Regions from separate parts of the Pseudoalteromonas sp. SG41-1 genome, predicted to be linked through region 2. Evidence: predicted binding sites of a transcription regulator. Region 2 holds the regulator's gene; each other region holds the start of a gene.

The links. Region 2 encodes sigma-54, which starts transcription at its own class of promoters, with help from an activator protein. Its sites were predicted from a motif close to GTTGGCACGNNNNTNGNNT; they were not measured.
Region 1: H5203_RS05255 (flagellar basal body rod protein FlgF) is a predicted target of sigma-54. The motif match lies at 8,823-8,841, and genes of this name have one in related genera.
Region 3: H5203_RS10305 (DUF1328 family protein) is a predicted target of sigma-54. The motif match lies at 6,387-6,405, and genes of this name have one in related genera.

What each region holds. Positions count from the first base shown of each region.
Region 1 is NZ_JACJFL010000005.1:16,086-26,577, reverse strand. It holds gene H5203_RS05290 (flagellin) at 1-699, opposite strand, end outside; gene flgL (flagellar hook-associated protein FlgL) at 1,037-2,269, opposite strand; gene flgK (flagellar hook-associated protein FlgK) at 2,272-4,278, opposite strand; gene flgJ (flagellar assembly peptidoglycan hydrolase FlgJ) at 4,280-5,248, opposite strand; gene H5203_RS05270 (flagellar basal body P-ring protein FlgI) at 5,404-6,498, opposite strand; gene flgH (flagellar basal body L-ring protein FlgH) at 6,510-7,193, opposite strand; gene flgG (flagellar basal-body rod protein FlgG) at 7,212-8,000, opposite strand; gene H5203_RS05255 (flagellar basal body rod protein FlgF) at 8,022-8,786, opposite strand; gene flgE (flagellar hook protein FlgE) at 8,946-10,313, opposite strand; gene H5203_RS05245 (flagellar hook assembly protein FlgD) at 10,369-10,492, opposite strand, start outside.
Region 2 is NZ_JACJFL010000063.1:7,026-17,517, forward strand. It holds gene H5203_RS20805 (BolA family protein) at 1-214, opposite strand, end outside; gene H5203_RS20810 (lipid asymmetry maintenance protein MlaB) at 220-513, opposite strand; gene H5203_RS20815 (phospholipid-binding protein MlaC) at 506-1,180, opposite strand; gene mlaD (outer membrane lipid asymmetry maintenance protein MlaD) at 1,187-1,735, opposite strand; gene mlaE (lipid asymmetry maintenance ABC transporter permease subunit MlaE) at 1,750-2,529, opposite strand; gene mlaF (phospholipid ABC transporter ATP-binding protein MlaF) at 2,529-3,344, opposite strand; gene H5203_RS20835 (calcium/sodium antiporter) at 3,600-4,571, shown strand; gene H5203_RS20840 (KpsF/GutQ family sugar-phosphate isomerase) at 4,597-5,568, shown strand; gene kdsC (3-deoxy-manno-octulosonate-8-phosphatase KdsC) at 5,568-6,119, shown strand; gene lptC (LPS export ABC transporter periplasmic protein LptC) at 6,116-6,670, shown strand; gene lptA (lipopolysaccharide transport periplasmic protein LptA) at 6,660-7,193, shown strand; gene lptB (LPS export ABC transporter ATP-binding protein) at 7,190-7,915, shown strand; gene H5203_RS20865 (RNA polymerase factor sigma-54) at 7,982-9,478, shown strand; gene hpf (ribosome hibernation promoting factor) at 9,507-9,794, shown strand; gene ptsN (PTS IIA-like nitrogen regulatory protein PtsN) at 9,799-10,251, shown strand; gene rapZ (RNase adapter RapZ) at 10,440-10,492, shown strand, end outside.
Region 3 is NZ_JACJFL010000014.1:39,447-49,938, forward strand. It holds gene H5203_RS10275 (peptidoglycan DD-metalloendopeptidase family protein) at 1-871, shown strand, start outside; gene H5203_RS10280 (hypothetical protein) at 1,252-1,677, shown strand; gene H5203_RS10285 (hypothetical protein) at 2,164-2,340, opposite strand; gene H5203_RS10290 (sodium ion-translocating decarboxylase subunit beta) at 2,741-3,871, opposite strand; gene oadA (sodium-extruding oxaloacetate decarboxylase subunit alpha) at 3,883-5,667, opposite strand; gene H5203_RS10300 (OadG family protein) at 5,678-5,923, opposite strand; gene H5203_RS10305 (DUF1328 family protein) at 6,445-6,618, shown strand; gene H5203_RS10310 (hypothetical protein) at 6,673-6,864, shown strand; gene pdxJ (pyridoxine 5'-phosphate synthase) at 6,934-7,665, opposite strand; gene recO (DNA repair protein RecO) at 7,728-8,417, opposite strand; gene era (GTPase Era) at 8,435-9,367, opposite strand; gene rnc (ribonuclease III) at 9,357-10,034, opposite strand; gene lepB (signal peptidase I) at 10,037-10,492, opposite strand, start outside.

The DNA.
Region 1 (10,492 bases), on a different contig from region 2:
AACGCTTATCTTATCAGCCGTGAATACACTAGCAAAAGTAAGTGCTGAAGCAGCGGTTGAACCGCCCCCCATAGAGCTTACACCAGCAGCTAAATCTTTGTAACCATCTCCAGTTACAGAGCTTGCAACACCTGCAATACCTGAAAGTGTAAATCCGCCCTGACCTGCAATGGAATAACCACTACCATCGGTATTCGCCGTATTTGTTCCTATATCTTTCATGCTGAAGCCGATTGTTTGCACTGCATCAGCCCCTACTTGAAACTTAGCATCATAAGTACCATCAAGTAAGTTTTGCCCACCAAAAGTAGTATCAGCAGCAACACGATTCACCTCTTCAGATAGTGAACGGATTTCTTCCTGAATTGCTAAACGGTCTTCATCAGTATTTGAACCATTTGCGGCTTGCTGTGCTAGAGTTCGTACACGTTGGAACATTGATGTGACTTCATCTAATGCCCCCTCAGCTGTTTGTGCTAGTGAAATACCATCGTTCGCGTTACGGTTACCTTGGTTCAAACCGTTAATTTGTGATGTTAAACGGTCAGAAATTTGTAGACCTGCCGCATCATCTTTCGCACTGTTAATACGAAAACCTGATGATAAACGTTGGAATGATGTATCCAGTGCATTACCAGAATTATTTAATTGTCTTTGTGCGTTTAACGCGCTAACATTTGTATTTACATATAAAGCCATGATGTCTCTCCAGAAGTAAACTTATCATTTACTCTCAAACTTACTAGATTAAGCAGTGGTTGTTATTTTCAACGCTTTGCTTGGTTAATTAAGTTATCGGTCTAGCAAAAAAATCCTTTAGCTTTTTTTTAATTTTTTTAACTTTATTTTTTAAGCTCTTGTAATTTAATGAATTTTTAAATTGTTTAATTAATGAATTCCATTAAACGAATAAAAGATTATTGTACAGGTCTTTTTCTTCAGGAAATTATTAAGCTGTTAAATAGTAAGGAGATGATCTTAAAAGGCTGGAGAAATACGAGAGTAAGGCAATATATTGCCTTACTCCTTTACTTACTTATAAGTAATCGAACAGTGATAATTTAGCCAAGCGGCCAAAAGTTGCCTGCGAGGCTTGTAGTGCAGTTTCTTGCTTCGTGAGTTCAGTAATGGCCTCAGCCATATCGAGTTCAATTAAATCTGCACGAGAAGATTTGTTATTTACATCAAGGTCACTATTAGATTGCGTGATTTTTTCAGCTGTATTTAACCGCCCACCTAAACCAGCCTGCGTTAAAGAGACCTGATTTTTACTATTGTCGATCTGGATCATGGCCGCTGCCAATACTTGCTCATAATCTTCTTGGCTAATTGTTGGATCAGTCAGTCCTGCGATCAAATCATTTAAGGTGTTTAAAATATTTTCTTTTTGCGGTGCTTCTAAAGTAAAGTCTACCTGCCCATTTGCCACGGGGCTAATGTCGATTTCCAACCCTGCAAATTTAATTTGTGATCCCTCAAAGCTGCCAGAGCTGATCACACTTCCACCTTGTTCAACCTGATAAGTATTAGGTGTACCTGCTGTCGTTATAATATTAAACGTATTTGCTCCGACTGCGGCAGCAGGATCAGCGTTATAATTTGCTTTATGAAAAGAGTCAAACTGAGCTTGTTCACGCACATACACTTTTGCACTAGTGATCCCTCCTGATGCAACACCATCATTCGAGGCGACGTCTAAACGTGCATTGACCTTTTCAAACGTATCAACCCCATTATCACTGGATTTAATTTCAACTCCTTCCGCTACTTTAATTTTATGCTGGCCTTGGTCGCCACCATAAACATATTTGCCAGTTGAAGAATCAAGCGAATAGGTTTGGGTATTATCTTGATAACCTGAAAATATATACTTCCCATCTTCAGTTTTAGCATTCATTAAATCAAGCACACTACTTTGTATAGATTTAATCTCTTCAGCAATACCTTCACGATCTATATCTGTATAAACACCATTACCAGCTTGAATTGCTAATGTATGTGCTTTTTCAAGCGAGCCTTTAATATTCTCAAGTACACTTTCTTGGGTATTTAAACGACTCGTCAGCATAGTAATATTTTTACTGTATTGCTCATTCGCTTGTATACGATCGGTATACAGTAACGCCCGTGCTGTTGCCGATGGATCATCTGAAGCTGTAAGCACTCGCTTTTGGGTATTAACTTGCTCTTGTGCTTTATTGACATTTTGCTGATTATTCAAAATCGAATTAACACTGTTTTGGTACATCAAATTATTAGATAAACGCATAATTACCTCGCAGCATTAAGTAAAGTATCAAAAATTGTACGGGCTGTTGATAGCACTTGTGCAGACGCCGCATAAGATTGTTGAAAACGTAATAAATTGGCTGCTTCTTCATCAAGGTTTACTCCCGAGAGTGACTCATACCAGGCTTCAGACTGTTGAGCTAATGCCTCAAAAGCAGCGCCATTAGTCTTCGCTTGATTGGTTACAACACCAATATCAGTAACTAACCCTGCATAGGCTTGATTAAATGTTTTATGATTATCTGCAGTTGAAGTTGTGGTCACATTTTGTCGAACTAACTCACCACTTTGTAACCCAGCCAACATTAAGCCATTGCGGTTATCATCAAAACCACCTTCATTAAACTCCAGTGTAAAACTATCGCCTGTTGCTGGTATGCCTTCAATATTAAAGTCAAAGCCATATAATTCGAAACCATTCCCAGCTTGTGAAAGCATATTTTCAGCAGGCGGAGTGACTGTAAAAGTACTTGTATTGACCCCATCTGATATTGTGTATTCATCTGGGTTAGCAGTTTTCACTATCGTGATATCGCCATTAGCAAGATCCGGAGGTGTCGTAGTTGTAAAACCACCTGAAGTCACACTACTTACACTACCTACTGAAATATTGGCATTGCCAGTGTTGTTTATGTTATCAGCCGTACGGATTGGTGAAGCAAGCGCTAACGATTCAGGCCTATCGGTGGCAAGTGTTAAACTCGATGCAGCCTCTGCATTAAGTTTTACAGCAAATTGATCGCCAACATTACCGGTTCCTGTAACATTTAATTGTAAACCAAAAGATTCCCCACCGGTCATAGTCGATGAATCAATAACGCCAGCAACTATATTGGCGGTTGAGGGAGAGCCTAATGGTTCACCTTTATTATCGACAGGTTGTATTTCTACCGTTGTACCACTGGTATAAGTAACAATAAAGTCACTAGCAGGAATTTCACTGCCTTTACCAGGCTCTAGGGTAGCCGTCATGCTTGAGTTACCTGTATTAGCTTGATAGGCGTAACCGCCAACCGTTGGAATTGTAAAAATGTCCCCACCAAGTTCACCGTTGCCGTCCATCCCTAAACGGTTTTGTTGGTTAAAAGCATCAGCAATTGCAAGCCCCATTTGGCCAAGCTGGTTTTGTGCTGGCACTAAAATATCATCACGAAATGCTAGTAACCCACCAATCTTACCTTTAAGTTTACTTACATCAACATCAAGCGGCACAGCTTTGCCGCCATTTATATCTAAACGTAATTCTTTAAAATTAGGATCCGGATCACCCGCCATCGAAAACAAATTAAATGCGCCGTCTTGCATTACGAGTGATTCACCGGTGCCCATAAATACCAGCTTTTCACCGTTGGGGCCATCAAGAGTCTCTACATCTATTAATTCCGATAACTTACGAATAGCAAGGTCTCGCTCGTTATACATGGTGCTTGAGTTTGCCTCATTGCGCGTACCATTTACCGTAGCTATTTGCTTATTCAAACTGCTAATATTTTGAATCAATGTATTCGCTTCATCAGAAAAAATTTCTAACTGCTCATTCACGATGTTTTTTTGATCAAATACAATGCCTGACAAACGATCCATTTGATCAATCAAATTTTCTGCATCTGTCATAACCAACGAACGTGCAACTGTTGATGATGGCTGATTTAAGCTTTCCTGCACATTGTTGAATAACGAATTCATACTGCTCGATAAGCTATTGGATTCTTGAGAAAACAAGCTATCAACCCGGCCTGCTTCTGTAACAAATTGATCAAAAAAGGTTTTATTTGAAGTATCGCGATTGAGCTGCTTTTGAGCAAATTCATTCAATAATCGATATGTTTCACCACGACCAACTTGATTGTCGATCATGGTCATATGCTCTGTACGCTCACGTACATAACCAACTGTATTTATATTGGCAATGTTTTTACTGGTCGTTTGTAGCAATTCTGAATTAGCGCGAACGCCTGAATTTGCAATGTCTAATAAATTAAACGACATCTTAATTTACTCCTTGGCGAACCAATGTTGTCGCCAGTGTTTTAAGTTCTGTACGATTAAGTACTTGCTTAATTTTTTCGGCATAATTGGGGTCTGTGGCATAACCGGCTTTTTGTAAAGAGTCTAAAAAAGCGGCCGGTTTTGCGGTATTTTGTAATGCTTCTTGGTAGCGTGGGTTTTCCGTTAAAAACTGCACAAAGTCATTCACGCTGTCTTTAATCGAATCATATGCTCTAAAGCTGGCTTGTCTTTTTACTGGTGTACCTTGCTCAAATTCGAGTGTCATTTTATTGGCTTTCTCACCCTGCCAGCTTCTATCTGATTTGATATTGAATAAGTTAAAGCTGCTGTTGCCATCACTTTTATTAATAATATGCTTACCCCAACCAGTCTCAAGAGCTGCTTGTGCAACCATCACAGCAGGGTTCAAACCAATTTTTTCAGCTGCTGTTTTTGCATGCTCCCAAACACTACTAATAAAATCTTCTGCATTTTCAAACTGAAGTTTTTGCGCTGTTGATGGGCTGCTATTAACAGCCTTGGTGTCAGCCGTGTTTTCAGTATTCGTACCTGTTGCACGTTGATCACTGGTAAAATCATCAACAGTACGCAGCACTGAACTAGGGGTAAAGTTTTTTCCATCAGGAGAAAGTTGTTGCACTATGAGATCGGCTAAACCCAATGACCCTTTTGAAGATAAATCAACTGATAACTGTTGATCATGCATTTCTTCAAAAAACTTTACACCACTGGAATTAAAAGGACTGTCTTCGTCTTCAAACGCTTCATTTGCTTTACGCATACTTTTAAGAAGCATCTGCGTAAAAATAGATTCAAATTGTGCCGCTGCTTTTTTTAGCGCTTCTTTCGATGCTTCAGGCGAGGCACCACTTTTTAAGGCATCTTGACGTAACGTATTAAGATTGCCTAAATCAAAGAAGTTTTGTTTATCGAGATGATTAGTATCCATCAGCAATTTGACACAGTGATTAATAATATTATTAACAATGCAATAATTGAGCCAATGCGAGTTTGCGAGTTTGCGAAGGTATAAAAGCGTTGATTAATTATGCAAGTCAAGCCCCCCTAAATGCGAGTTAACGCAAACTTAGGGGGTCAATATGGTTAAATAACCACGAGTTGACCGCTGATGGCCCCCGCTTCTTTTAATGCTTCTAGTATTGCCATTAAGTCACCGGGCGCTGCGCCGACTTCGTTAATTGCCCGTACTAAATCGTCAAGACTAACACCTGGGTTGAATACAAAGGCTCGAGAATCATCTTCGTTAACATCAATAATACTTTGATTAGTAACGACCGTTTCCCCTTCACTTAATGCGTTAGGCTGAGATACATTTTGCTGTTCCGCAATCGTAACAGTCAAGCCACCATGGGTAATTGCCGCCGCTTGTAACTTTACATTTTTACCGATCACTATGGTACCAGTACGTGAATTAACGATAATTTTTGCCGAAGTATCCGCTGGTTTAAACTCTAAATTTTCAAGCGTAGATAAATAAGCAACACGCTGCGACGCATCACGCGGTGCAATAACACGTATTGAAGCGGCATCAAGTGCATGTGCACTGTCTGGGCCGATAAGTTCATTAATAGTTTGCTCTAAACGTTTAGCGGTAGTGAAATCTGGACGATTTAAATTAAAGGTTATGTAATCACCTTGCATAAAAGGACTTTTAATTGCCCGTTCAACCGTTGCGCCATTAGGAATACGCCCTACCGTAGGCGTGTTCATTACGATCTTACTACCATCGGCTCCTTCAACACCTAATCCACCAACAATTAAGCTACCTTGTGCGATAGCATAAGTATTCCCATCAACCCCTTTTAGAAAGGTTTGTAGTAATGTTCCGCCACGTAAGCTACCCGCACTACCTATTGACGATACAGTAATATCGATTGTCTGCCCTGGCTTCCTAAATGCAGGTAACTCAGCATGCACAGCAACCGCAGCTACATTTTTGATTTTGGGTTTTAAATTCGATGCCATGGTAATACCAAAACTATTTAGCATGGCTTTAAAGCTTTGTTCAGTAAAACGACTTTGCTCACCGGTGCCAGGTAAACCAACCACGAGACCATAACCAACCAGCTGGTTTGAGCGAACGCCTTCAACCATTGAGACATCTTTAATACGTTCAGCGCTTGCACTAAAGTGCCAACTTAATAAACATATACACAGCAACGCTTTCAAGCTATTCATATCAACATCCTTTAAAAAGGGAACAGAGAGCTGGTGAAGAATCGAGTTAACCACCCTGCCGTTTGAGTCTCTTGCATTTGCCCTTTACCAGAATATTGAATCCGAGCATTCGCGATTCTATTAGAGGTCACAGTATTATCTGCAGTAACATCTTGTGGGCGCACAAGTCCTTCCAGACGAATAAATTCTTCGCCGGTGTTTAAAGTCAGCCATTTTTCACCACGGATCACTAAATTACCATTAGGTAATACACGCATAACATTCACGGAAATATCACCAAATAAACTATTAGATTGGTTTGACTTAGTATCACCTTTGAATTTTGCACCGCTGCCCACACCAAACTGAATACTATCACCACCAATATTAACCGGTAGTCCGCCTAACCCAATGACAGGGTCTAAGCTGGCATCACTTTGTTTATCCGTTTCAGTTTTAGCTGCTTTTGATGATTGCGTCGATTCTTGCAGCTTAACTGTAATAATATCTCCAGTACGTAAGGCTTTTTTATCTGAATATAAATCATTTGATAAATTACTATCAAACAATGAGCCTGTCGGCACGATTTGCTCTGCGGCAGGCTCTGGATACATGGGAGCATAGTATGGATCATCTTGAACCACGCTGTGGTTTTGAGTTGTCATACAACCACTCAATATAAATGCACCCGTTAAGACTATAGATAAATTACGCATAACTTTGCTCCGAATTAATTAAAGTTGCTGACTGATATAACTCATCATTTCATCAACCGCTGAAATCACTTTTGAATTCATTTCATAGATCCGTTGAGTTTCAATCAGGTTAACTAATTCTTCAGTTACATTTACGTTAGAGGTTTCAAGTGCACCTTGCACAACAGTGCCTAATCCTTCTAGGCCAGGGTTACCTTGCACAGGTGCGCCACTGACTGCCGTTTCGGTATATAAGTTTTGACCTACCGGCTCTAGACCTGATGGATTGATAAAATCACTGATCGTTAACTGACCTATTACCACATTCTCTGGCTGCCCTGAGATACGTACTGATACCTCTCCATCTTGCGATACAGTAATGGACTGTGCGTCATCAGGTACATTCATTTCTGGCTGTACGGGAAAACCAGCGCCGGCAGTAACAATACGGCCGTCTTCATCCGTGGTAAATTGACCATTTCGAGAGTAAGCGATATTGCCATCAGGCTGTAAAACTTCAAAAAAACCGGGCCCTGATATCATCCAATCCAATGAATTTTCGGTGGTTAACATATTGCCTTGAGAAAAGTTTTTCTGATTAGCAACCACTTTGGTACCAGCACCAAGCATTAAACCTGAGGGCATTTCAGTATCTTGTGATGAACGTCCACCCGGCTGATTAATATTTTGATAAAGTAAATCTTCAAACACAGCACGGCTTTTCTTATAACCAACGGTACTGGCATTGGCTAAATTATTTGAGATAACCGAAATGTCAGTTTGTTGGGCATCAAGCCCCGTTTTACTTATCCACAATGCAGGATTCATATTAATATCCTCTCAATAAAGTTAAACAATACGCAGCAATTGAGTTTGACGTTCGTCAATTTCTTCAGCCGTTTTCATTAACTTAACTTGTAATTCAAATTGGCGTTGATGGTTTATCATATCCACCATCTCGTGTACCGGATTCACATTTGACATTTCCAAAGTGCCACTCATCACTTTCACATCATTAGAGATGTCACAAAATCCACATATATCATTATCCAGTAATTCAGGCTTTGGCCGAAATAAGCCATCATTACCTTTTTCAAGCTCTGAATTATTTGCCTTGATCACCTTCAAACGATCAACAACTTCTAAAAAGTTAGCTGGAGCTCCTTGCGGGCGAACTTGGATAGAGCCATCTTCACTAAATTCAATTTTCTCCACTGGCAATGGCAAAATAATTGGTCCACCTTCGCCAATAACTTGACGCCCGTGACTGGTGATCAAAGCGCCGTCAGGAGTGATATTCAACGTACCGACTTTTGTATATGCCTCATTACCTGAAGCATCTTGCACCGTAAGCCATCCTTTATCGCTCATAGCAATATCTAGATCACGTCCAGTCTCAACAATACCGCCGGAAGTCATATTGGAACCAGGCCGCTCTTGCATGGTAAATACACGTGTCGGCAGGCCTTCGCCAAAAGCTTGCATCGAACGCGCTTGTGCGAAGTCAGCTTTAAAGCCTGTGGTATTGGCATTTGCTAAATTATTTGCTTTAAGCTCTAGGCCCCGCAAACTTTGCTTAGCTCCAGACGCTGCAATGTAGACCATCTTGTCCATAACATCGACTCACGTTAAAAATCTATAACATGACAAATGCAAGATAAGTGCCACAATAAACTGACGTGATAAGTTACAAAAAATAATCAATCGCAAATAAAAAAGGCTGCTAATAAATAGCAGCCTAGGTGTCGGATTATAAAAAATATTAGAACGAGATTAGCGGATCTGCAAAATAGCTTGCTGTAGTGTTGAATTCACTTCAAGCGCACGTGAGTTTGCTTGGAAGTTACGCTGTGCACTGATCAAATCTACGAGTTCATTCGTTAAATTCACGTTTGATTGCTCAAGCGCTGTAGAGTTAATGGAACCTAAAGTACCAGAACCTGGTTCGCCAGCGATTGGCTCACCAGACGTCAAACTTTTTTTCCAACCTGTATCACCAGCTTGTTGTAAGCCTTGTGAGTTAGAAAAGCGCACCATGGCTACTTGTCCTAAGAATGAGGTATCTCCATTACTGTATGAAGCGACAATCTTACCATCACTACCAATATCAATACCGGCTAAACGTCCAACAGTAGCACCATCTTGCTCAAGTGCTTTAACTTCAAAACGACTAGCATATTGAGTCGGGACTTTATTATCGGTGGCCGCTTCATCGCGCCAATTAACAGTAACATTTTCAGGGAAGCTGGCACCATTTGTTAATAAATCAGATAGCCCTACTGCCGCACCAGCACCGCTTGGAATTGCTAATGGATTGAATGTGTTATCTGTATTCGCGACACCATCTGTGTTTAATGGCTTACCACTAGAATCAAACTGAAAGGTTGATAATGGTGTGTAAGGAGGAGCAGTCTCTTGAACACCTGCAGGGCTAAATGGCTTTTCATCTAAGGTCGCATAAGTTTGCCACTCATTGTCATTACCCGTTACTGTAGAATTTGTTTTAACAAAGAAAAACTGTAAAACATGCGGCTCACCTAACGAGTCGTATACTGTTGTTGATGTTGAGCTATTATATGATGCGCTCGTTGTAGGATCAAAAGTAGTTATTGACGGCGAGGTTGCACGCGAGTCTAAGTTAAACGACGAGTAAACATTCGTCGTAGCTCGCGGTGATCCTGATGAATCAGGGATCTGTAACGCTGATGACGTGCTTAAACTTACCGATGTTGTATCACCTGTAGCTTCATCAACAGGAAAACCCTGCAAGTAATTGCCTTTAGCATCAACAATAAAGTTATCTTTATTAAGTTTAAATGCGCCTGCACGCGAATAAGTAAAATCTTGTGCCCCTAAATCTTGGCTCATGGCAAAGTAACCTTCACCTGTGATAGCTAAATCTAATGAGTTTTGAGTGAACTTTAGTGAACCTTGGTGAAACTGTTGTGCCACCATAGTTGTCTGTACACCATCACCATTTTTTGTCTTGCCTGAACTAAATACCGAAGATGCGTATACATCAGCAAATTCAGCACGTGACTCTTTAAAGCCTACCGTATTTACGTTAGCAATATTATTTGCTGTTACATCTAAGTCTTTTTGTGCGGCAGCAATGCCAGTTAATGCAATATTGAAGCTCATAATTCACCTCTAATCTGTCAATGTTTAGCCTGTGGCTAACTAATAATTAAAATTTTTACGCGATTTCTGCAACGTCAGCTAGCCTAACCGCACCTTCTTTAGTATTTATAATAATGCCGTTTGCACCATTAATATTAACACTCTCGATATTCTTAAAAGTAGCTATAGGTAAAGCCGTG
Region 2 (10,492 bases):
GCGTAAATGCACGGATCGAAACTGCGTGAATTGTGCCGTCAGAAATGGTGTTCATCAACGGACCATATACCAGCTGTTGTTTTTTCACTCGGCTTAAACCATCAAAACAATCGCCGACTGCGATAACTTCATAATGACTACCGTTGGCTTTCACATGTACTTCAGCTAATTGCAATGCGTCGCGCAATAAGGTTTCGACTTGGCTTGTTTCCATAACTCTCACTCAAATAGGTTGGTAACCTGTCCCAACTGCATCAACTTTTGCAGTTGTTCAGGAATATTTTGCAATTCAAGGTGAATACCTTGCTGCTTTAATTCTGCGAAAGAGTGAATTAACCAAGCTAAGCCCGCCGTGTCAACCCTAGACACCTCAGAAAGGTCAAAATACCAGTTTTTATGGTTACTTTGTGAGTTTTTATTCAGAAGTCGTTCAGCGGAAATTGAATTTCGAGTCAATTCACCACTGACTCGATAGTGCTGTTCGTCAAGCTGAGTAACCGTTACTTTACTCATTACCGCCGTCACCTCTAAATTGCACTGGCAACTTACTTTTCTGTTCAAGTAGGTCACTTACATGGTTAATACCTTGCTGGCGCAAAATGCCTTGAAATTCACTTTGCTTGGCATCTAATAAACTAATGCCTTCGGCAACCATGTCATAAGCACGCCATTCGCCATCGCGATCTTCACGTACTTTAAAATCAATTTTAATTTCCGGCTTGCCTGGCTCGACAATTTTGGTTTTCACTAATACTAGGTCTTGTCCTGTAAACTCTTTGCTTGCACCAAACTCTACTTTTTGGTTGGTGTATTGCGTAAACACACCAGCATAAGTAGCGATTAAGTATTCTTGAAACACATCAATAAAGTGTTTAATATCCTCAACTGCTTGTTTTTGCTCGGCAGGATCTTTAATCGCACGTACTTTTGATACATGACTTCCTAATACACGCAGTGCAGCATATTTATAATCAATGTAAGGCATCAACTCTTCTTTGACAATAACCCGTAGGTGCTCCTTATCTTTTTCGATTAAAGGCTGGTCACGAGTAATACGTTGAAAAGTATTATCAGATACTTGGCGGACCATTTTATATGGGTCTGTTAAATTGACCGCATCGCTTGCTACGCTAATGGCACTGAAAGTCAGCGCAACTACCATTAAAAATTTCTTAAACATAATTACTTACTCGCCGCCTTGATTGAATAAAAATTGCCCGATTAACTCTTCAAGCACCAATGCTGATTTCGTGTCAGTGATATAGTCGCCATCATTTAAGGCTTTGCTCTCAACACCAAATAACTCGTCTAACCCTAAGTTTTTATCATCACTCGTTACCGCAACACCTAAACACGCTTGTTCAGCTGATTTTGGGGCAATAACAGGGTTAATCCCCAAGTATTGCTCACCGAGAATGCCTGATGTCAGGATTGAAACTGAGCTGGTATCTGAAAAACGACATTGATATTGCGCATCAATCGTCATATCAACAACTGGCACAAATTCTTGTGGGTGAATTGAAATTCCCTCAACTCGACCAACCACTACACCACCTACTTTAATCGGCGCACGTGTTTTTAATGAACCAATGTTTTCAAACTTGGCTTTCAATAAGTAGGTTTCGCCGTTGCCGCTGATCCCTGCATTGGCAACTTTTAACGCCAACATAGCAAAAGCTGCTATGCCTAGCGCAACAAAAAAACCAACTAAAATTTCTAATTTCCGTGAATTCATTATCTATACCTTTATTAGCTAGTAAACATTACCGCTGTCAAAATAAAATCAAACCCTAAAACAGCCAAAGATGAGTGTACAACTGTCTCTGTTGTTGCTTTACTGATCCCTTCAGAGGTCGGTATACAATCGTAGCCTTTATAAAGCGCAATCCATGTAACCACGATGGCAAATACAAAACTCTTGATCATGCCATTTAAAATATCTTGCTGGAATGACACTTGTGACTGCATGATTGACCAAAAACTCCCCGTATCAACACCCAACCAATCAACCCCCACTAAATGAGCACCAATAATTGCAACTGCTGAAAATATCAACGCCAGTAATGGCATACTGATAAAGCCCGCCCAAAAGCGTGGCGCGATAATACGTTTAAGAGGGTCAATAGCCATCATTTCAAGACTTGATAACTGCTCAGTCGCTTTCATTAAACCTATTTCTGCGGTTAATGCACTACCAGCTCGCCCGGCAAACAATAATGCAGTAACAACAGGGCCTAACTCTCTAAGTAAACTCAATGCTACTAATGGGCCTAAGCTATCCTCTGCACCATAACCAACTAGTACGGTGTAGCCTTGCAACGCCAACACCATACCAATGAATAAGCCCGACACCATGATAATCAATAGTGACTGCGAGCCGACCATATATAATTGCCGTATTAAAAGCGGCGTGCCTTTTCTAAAATTAGGCAAACTCCACAACGCACCTATCAACATCTGAGTAGAGCGACCAAGTGCAGCAAACCGTCCTAACGTTTTATGACCTAGCATTTGCAAAAAATCAAACATCAGCGGCGCCCTCCCAGTAATTCTTCTTGATAAGGTTGAGCAGGAAAATGAAACGGCACTGGGCCATCAGATAACCCTTTTAAGAACTGCTGAACTAGGGCCGATTCATGATTACGCATTTCATCCGGTGTACCGCTACCAATAACGCCTTGATCGGCAATAATGATAACGTGATCGGCAATACTCATTACTTCTGTTACATCGTGAGTTACGATTAATGATGATAACCCAAGCACTTGATTAAGCGACTTAATCAACTTAACCAACACTCCCATGGAGATAGGGTCTTGGCCTGCAAATGGCTCATCATACATAATTAATTCAGGATCAAGCGCGATTGAACGCGCTAATGCAGCACGACGTGCCATACCACCTGACAGCTCAGAAGGCATTAGATCTTGTGCGCCACGCAAGCCAACAGCTTGTAATTTCATTAGCACCACAAGGCGAATTAAATCTTCACTTAGACGAGTGTGCTCACGCAGCGGAAAAGCGATATTGTCAAACACTGACATATCGGTAAATAATGCGCCGCTTTGAAACAACATACTCATTTTGGTTCGCGCCGCATAAAGCTCTTTGCGCGACATGGTAGGAATGTTATTACCTTCGAATAAAATAGTGCCGCTATCTGGTTTTAATTGGCCACCAATTAAACGCAACATGGTGGTTTTACCAATTCCGCTTGGCCCCATAATTGCCGTAATTTTTCCTTTAGGGACACTAAAGCTCATATTTTTATATATACAGCGATTGCCCCTAGAAAAGCTTACATCCTTGATTTCTACTATTGGTTGCGACAAGTCGCTCTCCATTACTATTTTCACTAGTTCACCTATTTTAAGCGTTTTTACACCAAGATGGAAAAAACAAATCGTAAAATTTTGTAATATTCTATGTAATAGCGCTGCAAAGCTTACAGCCGTTGGCTTAACCGTCGCTTAAATAATTTTTCTCAGTCCAAATCTGTCCATAATCTAACAAGCTTCGCAGATTCTTTTATTTATACTTTCAGGTTGGCTTTTGTTACTATTTGCAGCCATCTCATTTTGAATAATTGGCGTAACGTAATGGTGACTTCTTTTGTCATTTTAATTCTCGGATTTGCAGCTCTCGTTTGGAGTGCAGATCGCTTTGTATATGGTGCTGCGGCACTGGCAAAAAATTTCGGTGTTCCTACTCTTATTGTTGGTTTAACAGTTGTTGCTATGGGCTCGTCAGCCCCTGAAATGATGGTCTCAGCATCAGCTGCGCTTGCAGGTAAAACTGACACTGCCGTGGGTAATGCCGTTGGCTCAAATATCACTAATATTTTACTTGTTTTAGGTATTACCGCGCTATTGCGCCCACTATCAGTATCATCAATGACATTAAAACGCGAAATGCCGCTTGTGCTGCTAGTGTCAATCGCCGCCTGGTATATATTTTCGGATAACTACTTTTCATTTGCTGAGGGCGTTGCATTAATCATAGGCTTTGTAGTCTTTATTGCGGGCTTAGTTATTATTTCTATTCGCGCTAAAAACCAAGCTGATGACCCATTTGTAAGTGAAGCCTGTGAAGACGTACCAGATAACGTGCCCACCAAATCGGCTTTATTTTGGTTAATTATTGGTATGATATTACTGCCTGTGAGCTCACATTTTTTAGTTGGCTCAGCAGTTGATATAGCCAAATACTTTGGCCTAAGTGATTTAGTAATAGGGTTAACCATTATTGCTATTGGCACCAGTCTGCCTGAGCTGGCAGCCTGTATTGCTGGGGTATTAAAAAACGAAGATGATTTAGCACTGGGTAATATTGTTGGCTCAAATATCTTTAACATTTTAGCTGTGTTGCCACTGGCTGGGATTATCAACCCTTCAATTATTGACCCTTCAGCTGCAAACCGTGATGCCTTAATTATGATTGGTGCCACCATAGCCCTTATAGCTATGTCCTTGAGCTTTAAAGGTACAAGACGCATTAATAGAGTTGAAGGTGGCCTGTTATTGGTCGCATTTTTAGCATATCAGAGTTATATTTTTAGCCAAGTTGCTTAATGCTACCCACAAAATGGATAACACAATGACGCAGTTAAATTTTATTGAACAAGGTAAGCGGGTGCTAGAAATAGAGCGCCAAGCACTGCTTGATATAACCCAATATCTAGACGAAAACTTTAATCAAGCTTGCCAATTGATGTATCAATGTCACGGAAGGATCATAGTAGTCGGTATGGGGAAATCTGGGCATATTGGTAATAAAATTGCTGCAACACTGGCAAGCACTGGCACGCCTGCGTTTTTTGTCCATCCGGGTGAAGCAAGTCATGGTGATTTAGGGATGATCACTCGTGATGACGTGGTTATGCTTATTTCTAACTCAGGCGAAACCAGCGAAGTACTGAATATTATTCCGGTTATTAAACGTATTGGCGCAAAAATGATCGCCATGACAGGTAACCCTGAATCATCAATGGCAAATTGGGCTGATGCTCATGTATGCATCAAAGTAAGTCAAGAGGCCTGCCCATTAGGACTCGCCCCGACTGCGAGCACGACTGCAACGCTTGCGATGGGTGATGCAATAGCCGTTGCTCTGTTAGAAACCCGAGGCTTTACTGCAGATGACTTTGCGCTATCGCATCCTGGGGGAAGTTTAGGCAAACGTTTACTATTGTGTTTAAAAGATATTATGCACAGTGGCCCAGCAACGCCTATGATCAATGACAAGCAATGTATCAAAGATGCATTAATCGAAATGTCGGCCAAGGGCTTAGGTATGACGGCCATTGTTGATGACACAGGGCAACTTGCAGGGCTTTTTACTGACGGTGATTTACGCCGAATTTTAGAGCAACGAATAGATATTCATAGCACTTTGATCAGCACTGTCATGACCCGCTCTTGCACTACAGCAACCGCGGATATGCTTGCCGCCGAGGCACTCAATATTATGGAGAATAAGCGTATCAATGGCTTAATTGTAGTTGATGATAAACACCACCCTATTGGTGCTCTTAATATGCAAGATTTGCTCAAAGCAGGAGTTTTATAATGCAGTTTGCTGACTTATATCAGCCACTTTCAGATGATGCGAGCGAGCGAGCACAAAAAATCAAACTCCTGATCTGTGATATCGATGGGGTGTTTTCAGATGGCCGCATTTATCTTGGCAATCAAGGTGAAGAACTCAAAGCGTTTAATACTAAAGATGGTTTTGGTATCAAAGCACTGATCAATAGCGGTTTTGAAGTTGCCGTGATCACCGGTCGTCATTCACAGATAGTTCAGCAACGGATGACTAGCCTGACAGTACCGCATATTTACCAAGGTCAAGAAAACAAGTTGCAAGCTTATCAACAGCTCAAAGATAAATTGCAGTTAAGCGATGAACAAATCGCTTACATAGGCGATGACGGACCTGACTTGCCGGTAATGGAATTAGTTGGTTTTGCGGTGGCAGTAAATGATGCTCACCCTTTGATCAAGCGAGTTTCACATTATACAACCATGCTCCCTGGTGGTTTTGGAGCGGTGCGTGAACTCACTGATTTATTAATGCTCGAAAATGGTAAATCATTAACTAGCGAAGGCACAAGCTCATGAATAGTGCGCGTTTAATATTATGCGTATTATTTGTCGGCTGTATGGTATGGCTGTGGTATCCGTATTTTTATCAAAGCACTGCCATAAAACAAAACCAAGAAGATATAATAGCAAAACCTGATTATACTGCGGTGGCATTAAAACAAACCGCGTTTGATGAACAAGGTAAAATTAGCCACAAAGTAACAGCTGCAAAAATGGAACTTTACCAACAGTTAGGGTTTACTTACTTTGAACAACCTATTTTTACACTCTATAATCAACAGCAAACGTGGCAAATTAATGCCGATGAAGCCACCCTATATGAAAATCATCAATTAATTTTAGAAGGTAATGTGGTTGCTAAAAACCTGACCAATAATGCCATGATTGAACATATAAACGCAGATAATATTCAGGTTGATATTGAACTACAAACCATGAGTTCAGAACAACCAGTTGAATTAATCGGACCAAATTTAAAGATCACTGGGCGCGGCCTCCATGCCGACTTAAAAGCCGAAGTGGTAGAACTAATTAACCATACGCGAACCATATATTATGACCAATAAATTTGCTCACTTGCTTGTGATACCAAGCTTACTCATTGCCTTTGCAAGCTTTGCTGAAAATACGGCACCACCTGCGGATCAAGTCTCTATCAGTGCTGAAAAGCAGCTTGCCCAACTGAAAGATAATATCGGTATTTTTGAAAAAAATGTTGAAATCATTCATGGTAACCGCCGTATCAAAGCGGATCGACTTGAAGTCCATAAGCGCGAAGATTTAGGCAATAACAAACAATTGCTTGTTGCAACTGGTAACCCTGCTTACTTTGAAGAAAAACAAACTGATGGCACAATAATGAGCGCCAGTGCTGATGAAGTCCGTTACGATGTCGCCAAGCGCTATTTAACGTTAATTGGTAATGCACAAGTCACTCAAGCAGGTCAAAAAATTAATGCCAAAAGCATTACCTATGATATGGACCAACAGCTGATCAGTGCTGAAAAAGGCGCAAGCTCAAACGATCGCGTACACACTATTTTGGTACCTGTTGACAGTAAAAAAGACAAACCTAAAGGGCAGCCATGAGTATATTAAAAGCTGAATTTTTAGCAAAAAGCTATAAAGGTCGCCAAGTTGTAAAAAGCGTGGGTTTAGAAGTTAGCGCAGGCAGCATTGTTGGCTTACTGGGTCCTAATGGCGCAGGTAAAACCACCACTTTTTATATGATTGTGGGTTTAGTACCTAGCGACAAAGGTAAAATAAGTATTGATGATAATGACATCACTTTACTCCCAATGCACAGTCGCGCACGGTTAGGGATTGGCTACTTACCACAAGAATCATCCATCTTTCGTAAGTTAACTGTTTATCAAAACCTGATGGCTATTTTAGAAACTCGTAAAGAGCTGAATAAACAAGCCAGAGAAGAAGCACTAGACAGCTTACTTGATGAGTTTAGCATTCAACATATTCGCGACAGCCAAGGTATGGCATTATCTGGTGGTGAACGTCGTCGAGTTGAAATTGCACGCGCTTTAGCCGCAAATCCAAAATTTATCTTACTTGATGAGCCTTTTGCTGGCGTTGATCCTATTTCAGTGTTAGATATAAAGAAGATTATTGAACACCTTAAAAACCGTGGTATTGGCGTACTTATTACCGACCACAATGTACGAGAAACCCTTGATGTTTGTGAAAAAGCCTACATAGTTTCTCATGGGGAGTTAATTGCATCAGGTACCCCTGAGCATGTACTTGCCGACCAAACAGTCCGCGATGTTTACCTGGGCGAGCAATTTAGGCTATAAAGCCACGCTCGGCTAAGTATCTGCTAGACTTAACGATGATAACAATAAAAGGATTGTTAGAGATACATGAGGCAATCACTCCAGCTGCGCATGGGCCAGCAACTTACAATGACACCACAGCTGCAACAAGCAATTCGCTTATTGCAACTCAGTACATTGGATCTCCAGCAAGAAATTCAAGAAGCACTCGACAGCAATCCATTGTTAGAGCTAGAAGAGCATGAATATTCAGACGACACGGCTGGTAAAAACGAACAAAAACAAGACAACGATGACTTAACCGTTAGTGCATCAGCAGACGACAAGCCCAGCGAATATGAACAAGAAAGTAGCGAAGCATTAAGCAAAGAGACTTTAAGTGACGAAATGGCTATGGACGTCACCTGGGACGAATACATGAGTGCTGCGCCAAATACGTCATCCGGCCCAATGCCTGAAGATGAGTCAATTTATCAAGGTGCTTCAACTGAAACCCTGCACGAATATCTGATGTGGCAATTACAGCTCACACCTTTTAGTCCAACCGATGAAGCTATTGCCATTGCGATTGTTGAAGCTGTTGACGATTCAGGTATTTTAACCTTGAGCTGCGAAGACATCGCAGAGAGCTTAAATCAAGGTAATAACGAAGAAGAAATCGAACTAGACGAAGTGCAAGCAGTGTTAAAACGCATTCAGTTATTTGACCCTGTTGGTATTGCTGCGCGCAGCCTACAAGAATGTTTATGTATTCAATTAAATCAATTTGATCCTGCAACTCCTTGGATTAGCGAGACTAAAATGATTTTAACTGATCATATCGATTTATTAGCTAGTCGTGACTATCGCACTTTGATGAAAAAGACTAAGCTTAAAGAAGATGAGCTGAAAGAAGTAATGACACTGATCCACAGCCTTAATCCAAAGCCTGCGGATACTATAGTACGCGAAGAATCAGAGTATGTTATACCTGATGTTTCGGTGAAAAAAATTAAAGGTCGCTGGGTGGTTGAACTTAATCCAGACAGCATGCCAAAAATTAGAGTGAACAGCCAATATGCGGCAATGTCACGCTCAGTAAAATCAAGCACTGACAGCCAATTTATACGTTCGCATTTGCAAGAAGCTAAATGGTTTATTAAAAGCCTAGAAAGTCGTAACGAGACGTTACTCAAAGTAACTAACTGCATTGTAAAACAACAGCAGGGATTCTTTGAGCATGGCCCTGAAGCAATGCGACCTATGGTACTAAACGACGTTGCTGAAATGGTTGAGATGCACGAATCAACAATATCTCGCGTAACGACACAAAAGTACATGCATACCCCCCGTGGTATTTTTGAGTTAAAGTATTTTTTCTCAAGTCATGTAAGCACTGAGAACGGCGGCGAATGCTCTTCGACAGCTATTCGAGCATTGATCAGAAAATTGATCAGTGCAGAAAACTCAGCGAAACCATTGAGTGATAGTAAGATTGCAGATATATTGGCAGAGCAAGGTATCAAAGTAGCTAGACGGACTATTGCAAAATACCGCGAGTCGCTGGCTATTCCACCGTCAAATCAACGTAAAAGTTTGATTTAAGGCGTAAAATCACAAGAGGAAAATGCTTATGCAACTAAATTTAACTGGTCGTCACGTAGAAATTACTGATTCATTAAGAGACTATGTAAACAATAAGTTTGCCAAGCTTGAAAGGCATTTTGATCATATCAATAATGTCCATGTTATTCTTGATGTAGAAAAACTAAGCCAAAAAGCAGAGGCCACATTACATGTCAGTGGCGCTGAATTATTTGCCTCGACTGAGCACCAAGACATGTATGCAGCTATTGACGGACTAATCGATAAACTTGATCGTCAAGTAATTAAACACAAAGAGAAGCACGCTCGACACTAACACTATGAAATTAAGCTCACTTATTTGTCAGGACTGCAGTAAAGCTGCGGTCCTTTTTAATAGCAAAAAACGGATCATTGAATTTATAAGCCAATTGGCTCATGAACAGCTCCCTCAGCTATCACAACAAGAAATCCTCAACGCACTACTATCGAGAGAGAAACTAGGTAGTACCGGTATTGGTCGTGGTATTGCTATCCCTCATGGCCGTATGAGTGGTGTTGAAAACCCGCTAGCAATAATTTTAGTGAGTGAATCACCGGTTGATTTTGATGCGATTGATAATCGCCCAGTTGATATATTTGTAGCCCTCATCGTACCAGATGGTGACAGCCAACTTCATTTGAAGACGTTAGCCACAATTGCTGATAAACTCAATAACAAAGATTTTTGTAAACAACTACGTAGCGCAAAAACAGACCAAGATTTGTATCATGTAATTGCAGCTCAGTCGTAGTCATACCAATTGTATTGTATTGAATTAGAGAGTAATTATTGCAACAGGAAAATAGCTCTAGAACAAGGTGGAAATTATGAGATATAGTTGTTCTATATAAATAATTTTAAACAAAGTTAGTGGGTTATTTAACAAGCAAGAATGAGCATGTTTTTAATAAAATTGGTATTAAATGAAGGAGAATTTACATGGAGTTAATCATCATCAGTGGGCGTTCTGGCTCAGGTAAATCTGTTGCTTT
Region 3 (10,492 bases), on a different contig from region 2:
TACCCTGTTCGTTACATTAAATGAAGAAGGTAACTACGATACGTCTATTGATAGTAAAGAAATTGAAACATTAACTAAATCAACAGGCGGAGAAATTACTAACAGCTTTTGGACCTCAGGTATTGCTGCTGGTTTAAGTGAACGGCAAATAATGAACTTTGCTGATATATTCGGTTGGGATGTGGATTTTGCCAATGATATCCGTAAAGGCGATCAATTTGGTTTAATCTATGAATCGCATTATGTTGATGGCGAGTTTATTGGCACAGGTAAAATTATTGCCGCTGAGTTTATTAACCAAGGTCAACGTTACGCGGCTATCCGTCACAGCGATGGTACTTTTTACACGCCTGAAGGGCGTAGTATGAAAAAAGCATTTTTACGTGCACCAGTTAACTTTAAATATATTAGCTCAAGCTTTAATCCGCGTCGTTTACACCCTGTAACAGGACAAGTAAGAGCACACCGTGGGATTGACTACGCAGCTCGTACTGGAACGCCAGTAGTTGCCTCTGGTAATGGTAAAGTAATTAAAGCTGGTTACAGTAAGTATAATGGTAACTATATATTTATTAGTCACGGCACACAGTACGTCACTAAATACCTACACCTTAACAAGAAACTAGTTAAAACGGGTCAAAAAGTTAAGCAAGGTCAAAAAATTGGTACTGTCGGCTCCACCGGTCGTGTAACAGGCGCGCACTTACACTACGAGTTTTTAGTTAACGGCGTTCACCGTAACCCTAAAACGGTTAAGTTACCGAAGTCAGAGCCTCTGCCTCGCGACGAGCTTGCTAAGTTTAAACCAATAGCAGATAACTTCTTAGCGCAGCTAGAGCGCAACCGAGAGCTACAGTTAGCGCTTAAGTAAAGCGGCCAGAAAATATAAAACCGTTGCTATGCCAATAGCAACGGTTTTTTTGTGGAGCTGTAGCCATAAGCCATAAGCCATAAGCCATAAGTCATAAGCCATAAGATTGTGTGTTCTGACCCCGATAAAATAGTCACGCGTTAATTTACAATAAAACAAAACTAATCAGCAACTAACTGTATACATCAATAGCAGCTTGAATTTTGTCCAATGTTACTGCTCTCTACCATTTGGGTGTATTGCTGCATTTAGAAAAGTGAAACGAAGTTACTAATTATATACAGCTGTTTATTTGATGACTAAGATAAATACATCGTAATATGGAGATTTGTCGGTTTATAAAACGACAAATGTCGTAGATAAAATTATTAGGCAACCCTATGTTTAACATCTTCAAAAAGGTAAAGTTTGAGCCCGAATTCCCAATCATAGAGTTGGATTTAACTCCTGATAAAGTATTCAGAAAGCTATCGACTTTCTCATCAGTAGAAAGGATTGAAGATTCAAGTAAAAAAGACATAGATTTTGAATTTGTTGTTGAAAATGACGTAACTCGTATTCACGTAGGCTTTGCGAATGATAGGGTTTCATACATAAACTATCTCACAGATCAGTTTAATAGCAGTGAGAATGAAAAGGCGGAGAAGCTTAATTGGTTTTTGGAATATTACGGCAGCAAGGAAGAGTATGGTGAGCCAAATAACACTGCCTATATGATATTTTTTCATAACACCAAAAGTAAACTCTCAATTGTATACGGGCTTCACATGGGAGCTATTCGTGTCAATAACCTTGCAGATGCCTAACAAGTTTGTCATACGGAACCCTTTTGCTACGTTTAGTTTTGACTGGCTTTGTCATTGTGCCCCCATCAATGATTCTGTATGAAACTAGACAACCAAGAATTACATGACTTATTAGTCAAAAAACATGTTAAGTACTTCATCTGCAAACTCACTTGCAACAGCAATGAAATTTATTGAATAAGTAGGACAACAAGGACGGAGAAGCGATTTATTTCTCATGCTGAATATGTATCCAAATATCTATCGATGATTTTAAACCTGTTGAGGCTAAATAGTACAAGCTAAAAGTTTGACTTCACACATAATGGTTCATGAATCGTCAGTTATTGCATTTAAGACATCCGATAATGCTGTGCATTGATGCAGACTGGCAGGATATTTTTCGTTGGGTTTCGGGGTGTTCAACCACAACCTACGCAGGCAATTTTAACGCTGGGCAACTTACTGCTTCTAGCTGCCCTGAATCTTAAAACTGACGGCTACGCTCTATCTCACCAACACATAAATCAATTGCACAACCAATGAAATCATCACTAATGGCCAGATGTATTTGGCATATTTAGTCGCACCATCTAGGCCCATTTTAGACTGATACTTTTCAAGTAGTGGCACAAGAATGATTAATGCAACAAACAGTGAAATTAAAATCACGAAGATATTCATACCATTCCTATTTAATAAAATATCTATCGAGTATACCTAGGGTCTGTTTATCTTTCGAGGTTAAATTTGCAGCTGCGCGTTTGGTTTTTAGGCAAGGCAGAGCCTATGTAGTGTGGTTATTCCCCATAAATAGGAGATAACGCGGCATAAATGCCAAACACGCGCTGCCCGAAGGGTTCTGCCTAGGGGCGATTAACTCTTTGTTGCTCGATTTTTACTTAGCCCACTAGGTTACAAATCTCGCGCCGTGATTAAATCGCCCCTAGTTTGAGCAAATTTTAACCCTGAAAGGTCAACAGACCCTAAGCGCAAAAAAAAGCGCAGTAAATACTGCGCAGTCGGTTGGAAGTAAAAGTTACCTCACCATACTCAGCTCGCTGGGTATAGTTTAATGATTTATTTAACCTACCAGCGCTAACAAGATACCTGCAGCCACAGCACTACCCAGTACTCCCGCAACATTTGGTCCCATTGCATGCATTAATAAGAAATTATGCGGATTATTCTCCAGACCCACTTTATTAACTACGCGTGCAGCCATTGGCACAGCTGATACACCAGCCGCGCCGATGAGTGGATTGATTGGTGATTTAGAGAACTTGTTCATACCTTTTGCCATAAATACACCTGAAGCTGTACCAATTGCAAAAGCCAAGGCGCCGAGTACCAAAATACCAATTGTTTCTACGGTTAAAAACTTATCTGCAGCAAGCTTAGAGCCTACAGCTAAACCAAGGAAAATAGTGGTGATATTTATGATCTCGTTTTGTGCACTATTACTTAAACGGTCAACCACACCAGACTCTCGCATCAAGTTTCCTAAACAGAACATGCCTACCAGTGGCGTTGCTGCAGGTAAAAACAAAATCGTTAAACTCAATACCATTAACGGAAAAATAATTTTTTCCTTTTTTGATACGGTGCGTAACTGTGGCATTTGAATTTTACGTTCTTCTGGTGTGGTTAAAGCCCGCATAATTGGCGGCTGAATAATTGGCACCAACGCCATATATGAGTATGCAGCTACGGCGATAGCACCCAATAAATCAGGAGCAAGTTTTGAGGCTAAGAAGATTGCCGTCGGGCCATCTGCACCACCTATAATCGCAATTGCTGACGCATCTTGTAAAGAAAACTCAAAACCTGGTACATAGTTTAGTAAAATTGCGCCAAACAAGGTTGCAAAAATACCAAACTGAGCTGCAGCACCTAGCAATAACATACGAGGATTAGCTATCAAGGCACTAAAATCAGTGAGTGCACCAACACCCATAAATATTAATAATGGGAATACACCGGTATCAATCCCAATATGATAAACGTAATACAGCAAACCACCGGGGTCTGATAAGCCCGCTACGGGGATATTTGTTAATATTGCCCCAAAGCCAATTGGTAATAATAATAACGGCTCAAAGTTGCGCGCAATTGCCAGATACAACAATAAACACCCTACTGCGATCATAATAAGCGCAGGAAATGTAAAATTAGCAATACCTGTTGCTTGCCAGAGGTTTAATAATGCTTCCATCCTCTGAGCTCCTAAGCTAGTGCTATCATAGCGTCACCCGTTGCCACTGAATCACCTTCAGCAACAAGAATTTCAGCAATAGTACCGGTGTGGGTTGCACGAATTTCAGTTTCCATTTTCATCGCTTCCATGATGATCACTACATCGCCTTCATTTACCGTTTGACCCGCTTTCACCTTGATTTTAAAGATGTTACCAGCAAGTGGAGCGTTAAGTGTTTCGCCGGAAGCAACTGACGCCGATTGTGGAATATGCTCACTATCTTTAAGTGTTACTTCTTTAAGCTCACCGCCTTGTGCAACCACTACATCATAAACTTTACCATCTACTTTTACGCTGTACTGCTCTGCTTTTACTGTGTTGCTGTTACTTTTTTTATTGCTAACTGGTTGTTCTTTATTAGCAGATTCAGCACTTGGTACAGCTTCGAAAGCATCTGGGTTATTACGATTTTTAATGAATTTCAACCCAATTTGTGGGAATAATGCATACGTTAAAACGTCATCAATCTGCTCATCCGCTAAGCTTAAGCCTTGCTCTTTTGCTTCTTTTAATAACTCAGCTTGGAGTATTTCTAGTTCTGGTTGCAATAAATCAGCTGGGCGGCAAGTAATGACTTCTGCGCCATTAAGTACGCGCTCTTGTAATTCTTTATTCATCGGCGCAGGAGTTACGCCATACTCACCTTTTAGCACTCCGGCAGTTTCTTTGGTGATAGTTTTATAACGCTCGCCCGTCAATACATTTAATACTGCTTGTGTACCAACAATTTGTGATGTTGGTGTAACTAACGGTAAATAACCTAAGTCTTCACGTACACGTGGGATCTCAAGTAATACTTCATTCAATTTATCCGCAGCACCTTGCTCTTTAAGCTGGTTTTCCATATTAGTTAACATGCCACCAGGCACTTGCGCTAATAAAATACGGCCATCAACACCTTTTAAGCTGCCTTCAAACGCGGCATATTTTTTACGAACATCGCGGAAATAAGCAGCAATCTCTTCGAGTTGATTTAAATCCAGCTCAGTATCACGTTCAGTACCTTCAACAATCGATACAATCGTTTCAGTTGCGCTGTGTCCGTAAGTCATACTCATTGATGAAATTGCGGTATCAAGCATATCAATACCTGCATCAATCGCTTTTTGGTAAGTAGCAGTACTTAAACCTGTTGTGGCATGACACTGCATTGCAATTGGGATAGAGACTGTTTCTTTTAACGCTTTGATTAACTCTTCTGCATCGTATGGTTTAAGCAAACCAGCCATATCTTTAATACAAATTGAATGACAGCCTAACTCTTCAAGCTGCTTGGCAAGCGTTAACCACATATCAAGTGTATGAACCGGGCTTACTGTGTACGAAATTGTACCTTGTGCATGTGCGCCAACTTTAATCGCAGCTTTAATAGCCGTTTCAAGATTACGAACATCGTTCATCGCATCAAAAATACGAAACACATCAACACCATTTTTGTGCGCTCGCTCTACAAATTTTTCAACAACATCATCTGCATAATGACGATAGCCTAAAAGGTTTTGACCACGTAATAACATTTGCTGTTTAGTATTTGGCATAGCTTTTTTAAGAGCACGAATACGCTCCCAAGGATCTTCACCCAAATAACGAATGCATGAATCAAAAGTAGCCCCACCCCATGATTCGATCGACCAGTAACCTGCATCATCTAATTTTTGTGCAATCGGTAGCATGTCATCCAAACGCATACGCGTTGCTAATAATGATTGATGCGCGTCTCTAAGTACTAATTCTGTTAATTTTAATTTAGCCACAAGTCATCCCTTATAGTTTTTGTTTATTTTTGTACTGAGCTATGGCAGCACTTATCGCAGCGATGTGTTCACTTGGTACACCGGGTGCTTTGATCGATGGTGTGCGCGTTGGCATTACAACCGGCTGTTCAAAGCGGCTCGCTAATTTAGACATAGCGGTAATTGCTGCAATCAACAACGAAAGAAAAACGAAAACTCCCACCATCCCAGTGAGCATTAAGTTTGCTGCAGTAGCAAGTAATTGACCTATATCCATTCTGCCCCCCCCCTGAGTATTCTTACCCACCCGAAAGATAGGTAAAAAATCACTTTATTTAAATATTTATGCAATAATCATATCAAAGAAACAGACCAAGTCCAACACTTTGTAAATTGGTAAAACCAATTAATATAAAGCTAACATATCTTCAGCAAAGTTAACACACTGCTTTTTACTATAATTTAATAGGATATAGATGATAAAAATACTGAATATAGCTATAACTTATAAGTGAAATCTAATCTGCACCTTAATAACTTACCAACCGAACTACTCAACAACTGTTAAATTAATGAAAAAGCACTCAACATGAAATTGGTCTTACCAAAAAATCATACTGAAATATTTATTTTTCAGGACGCCGAGTATAAGTTACAGATAAAGCTGTAAATAATTCCCACCTAATTCATGAAAATAAATAAAATAAACACTATCCTATTGATAATAAAGGATTTAAATACATGGCATGTAACTGGCATTATTTACTCTGAACAAATTAACAAACCAAGGAGACGACAATGTTACGCTGGACAATTACATTTTTAGTTATTGCGCTTATTGCTGCAGTGTTAGGTTTTGGTGGTATCGCAGGTGCCGCAGCAGGAATTGCTAAGATTATCTTTTTTATCTTTATTGTATTGTTAGTTATTTCACTCGTTTCAGGTGCGTTGCGCGGCAATGTCCCTAAGTGATAACAATTTATTTTAAATAACAACACATTTATTAATTTTACAAGGAATTACATTATGAAATCGACAACTATTAAAACTGCTGTGATCGCTTTATTCGCTAGTTTTTTTATCATGGGTTGTGAAGACAATCATGCAGAAGAGGCCGGTGAACGCATCGATGAAGCTGTAACCGACGTACAAAACAAAGTAGAAGACGCCTGTGAAGAAGTAAAAGAAGGCGTTAACGCTAAAGAAACTAACTGTTAATCCAGTTAGATACAAATAATAAAAAACGACTCTTTTGAGTCGTTTTTTGCATTTTAAGAGAAGTTAAAATTAAGCTCTCGCTTCTAGCATTAGTCGCTTCATGTCACGTACTGCTTTATCTAATCCATCTATGGCTGCACGCGCTATAATTGCGTGACCAATGTTTAGTTCGTAAATCTCTTTCATAGCAGCAATCGGTTTCACGTTATGATAATGAAGACCGTGGCCGGCGTTTACTATCAAACCCAAACTTGCTGCATACTTTACACCTTGATGAATATGCTCAAGTTGTTTTTGTATCTCGGTATCAGTTTGCGCATCCGCATAAGCGCCAGTATGAATTTCAACATAAGGGGCATTACAGGCTTTAGCTGCATCTAGTTGTGCTTTGTCTGCATCGATAAATAACGATACTTTAATACCGGCGTCAGTTAATTTTGCTGTCGCGGCTTTAATCTTATCTAGATTACCAACAACGTCTAAACCGCCTTCGGTGGTCAACTCTTCGCGTTTTTCTGGTACTAAGCAAACATAAGCTGGCTTAACATCTAAAGCAATATCAATCATTTCATCTGTAACCGCTATTTCAAGGTTCATTCGTGTTTGGATTGTTTTAGCCATCACATACACGTCACGATCTTGAATGTGACGACGGTCTTCACGTAAATGAATAGTGATCCCATCAGCGCCAGCATGCTCAGCAACACTCGCAGCATGTGCTGGATCTGGGTAACTTGTACCCCGAGCTTGGCGTAAGGTAGCAATATGATCAACGTTTATACCCAAAAGAATATCTTTCATTTTTTTACCTGTAAAAATAACGGTTAAAAATACCGTATTAAGATTGTTGGTGAATACCCAAACTATTTGGATATAAACAGCTCGCGACTTTTTAATGGTTTTTTGCCTAATAAAGGCTTCATTAAATGACGACTTAATTGTTTTGCCATATATAACACATCCGGCGCACTAAAGTCATGAGCTGCAATTGCATTTAACTGCGCGCCAGAAAAGCCACTGCCTTGATTTTCTTGGGCAACAAAGCCGTATTCAGCAAAGTAACTATACGTTTGCTCTGCCGAAATTGGATCGCCTGCGGCATCAAAACTAAAGTCAACGCCATAGCCTAATAATTCTAATAATTGAAATTCATAAGAACGTAATACAGCTTGTAAGTTAGGGTGCTGGTTAAGCTGTTGTAGGTGAGTTTTATACAATTGATAGGCATGATCAATTGGTTCATTAATTGGTACAATGCGGTTGGTTAGTTCATTTAGATAAAACCCACAATAAAGCTGATCCCCAACTAGTGTGGATTGCGTGCCATGTAGTTCAAATCGTTGGATATATTTCAGGTCGTGTTTACCGGTATAATTTACCAGTAAAGCTTGGAAGGGTTGTAACTGAGCTTTGTATTTTGTTGCTTGGCGACCGCTAATTCGCGCCAGCATGCGCAACTGGCCAACGCCTTCTACTAACATATCAAGCATTACTTGTGAGTCACTAAAAGGACGTCGGTGTAATAAATATGCCGTGTAGAAGTCGCTATCCATAAATATCGCTTAGGCTATTAATCTTCACCATAGCCTAAACTGCGAAGTGCTCTCTCGTCGTCAGCCCAACCTGATTTAACCTTCACCCAAAGTTCTAAAAACACTTTATTATCAAGCATTTCTTCGAGATCTTTACGGGCTTCGCGGCCAATCACTTTAAGCTTTTCGCCTTTATTACCAATAACCATACGTTTTTGCGTTTCACGCTCAACTAAAATCAAGCCATTGATATGCCAAATGCCATTTTCTTGCCATTTAAACTGCTCAATTTCAACGGTAACTGAGTAAGGAAGCTCCTCACCCATAAAGCGCATCAACTTTTCACGGATCACTTCGGCTGCCATAAAGCGCATTGAACGATCTGTTACGTAATCTTCAGGGAAGTAAAATTCACACGGTGGTAAACGCTTAGTTACTTCATCTTTGATCAGGTTGATATTTTTACCTTGAGTCGCAGATACTGGCATAATGCCAACAAAATCAAACTTTTCGCCTAACCACTTCATATGCGGTAGCACAAGGTCACGGTCTTTTACTTGATCAATTTTGTTCATCACAAGTAATACTGGTTTGCCATTTTGCTTTACTTTGTTAAGCACCATTTCATCGTCAGCATTCCAATGAGTACCTTCAACAACAAAAATAACTAGCTCAACATCACCTAATGAACTTGAAGCAGCACGGTTCATTAAACGGTTAATGGCACGCTTTTCTTCAACATGCAGGCCTGGTGTATCAACATACACGGCTTGGTGCTTACCTACAGTATGAATACCCATAATACGGTGGCGTGTGGTTTGCGGTTTACGCGAGGTAATACTTACTTTCTGCTCAATAATTTCATTAAGCAAGGTAGATTTACCAACGTTTGGGCGGCCAACAATAGCGACCATGCCACAAAAAGTATCTAAATCACGCGTGTGCGGTTGGATCAATGTATCAAGATTCATTTTTAAGTATCTTCAACGCTTTTTCAGCGGCTTTTTGTTCAGCTTTACGACGAGAACTGCCAACTGAGATGATGCTATCCATACCTTCAACAATACATTCAACCGTGAACGTTTGATTGTGTGCCTGACCTTTAGTATCTACTACAGTATAGCCTGGCAAAGGTAATTTGCGGGCTTGTAAGTATTCTTGTAGTAATGTTTTAGGATCTTTTTGGTTTAAACCTGGCGAAATGGCATCAAGGCGAGATTCGTACCACGCCAAAATCAAGTCTCCACAAACATCAATGCCAGCATCTAAAAATACCGCACCAATAATTGCTTCAACCGCATCAGCTAAAGTTGATTCACGTCTAAAACCACCACTTTTAAGTTCACCCGGCCCTAAGCGTAAGTAATCACCTAGGCCAAACTCTAAACCAAATTCAGCTAAGGTTTGTCCACGCACAAGCGTTGAACGCATGCGGCTAAGATCGCCTTCACGCGCTTTGGGGAACTTACTATATAAAGCATTGGCAATGACAAAGCTTAAAATGGAATCGCCCAAAAACTCTAAGCGTTCATTGTGTTGTCCTTTATGGCTGCGATGGGTCATCGCCTGCTCAAGCAATACTTGATCAATAAAGGTATACCCTATTTTGCTATATAACTCTGTTACATTTTTTTTCATTGTTACTGAATATTACCTAGGCGTTCAAAACGAACACCAGTTGGAACCCAGCCTGGTAAAATGTCATCTGGGCCATTCTCAAATTCAAAACTCATCCATATAAAGACAGCTTTACCCACCAAGTTTTCTTTTGGCACAAAGCCCCATACGCGACTATCTTGGCTGTTATCGCGGTTATCACCCATCATAAAATAATGATCAGCCGGCACTACCCATTCATCAGAACGTGTACCCGGTTGTTGATAGTAACGCCCTTTCATTTCCAGCGCTTCAGGGTTAATTAAAATATTATGTTTTAGCGTAGTCAAATTTTCATCTAACCGGACTAAATCCATAGAGCCTTGCTTAAATTCATCGCGATTAATGATCTCCATATCAATTTTATTAAATTCATTACACAATAAGTCACCTTGCTGTGTTTGTCCTTGCTCGCAATTTGGCTGAATGTATAAACGCTT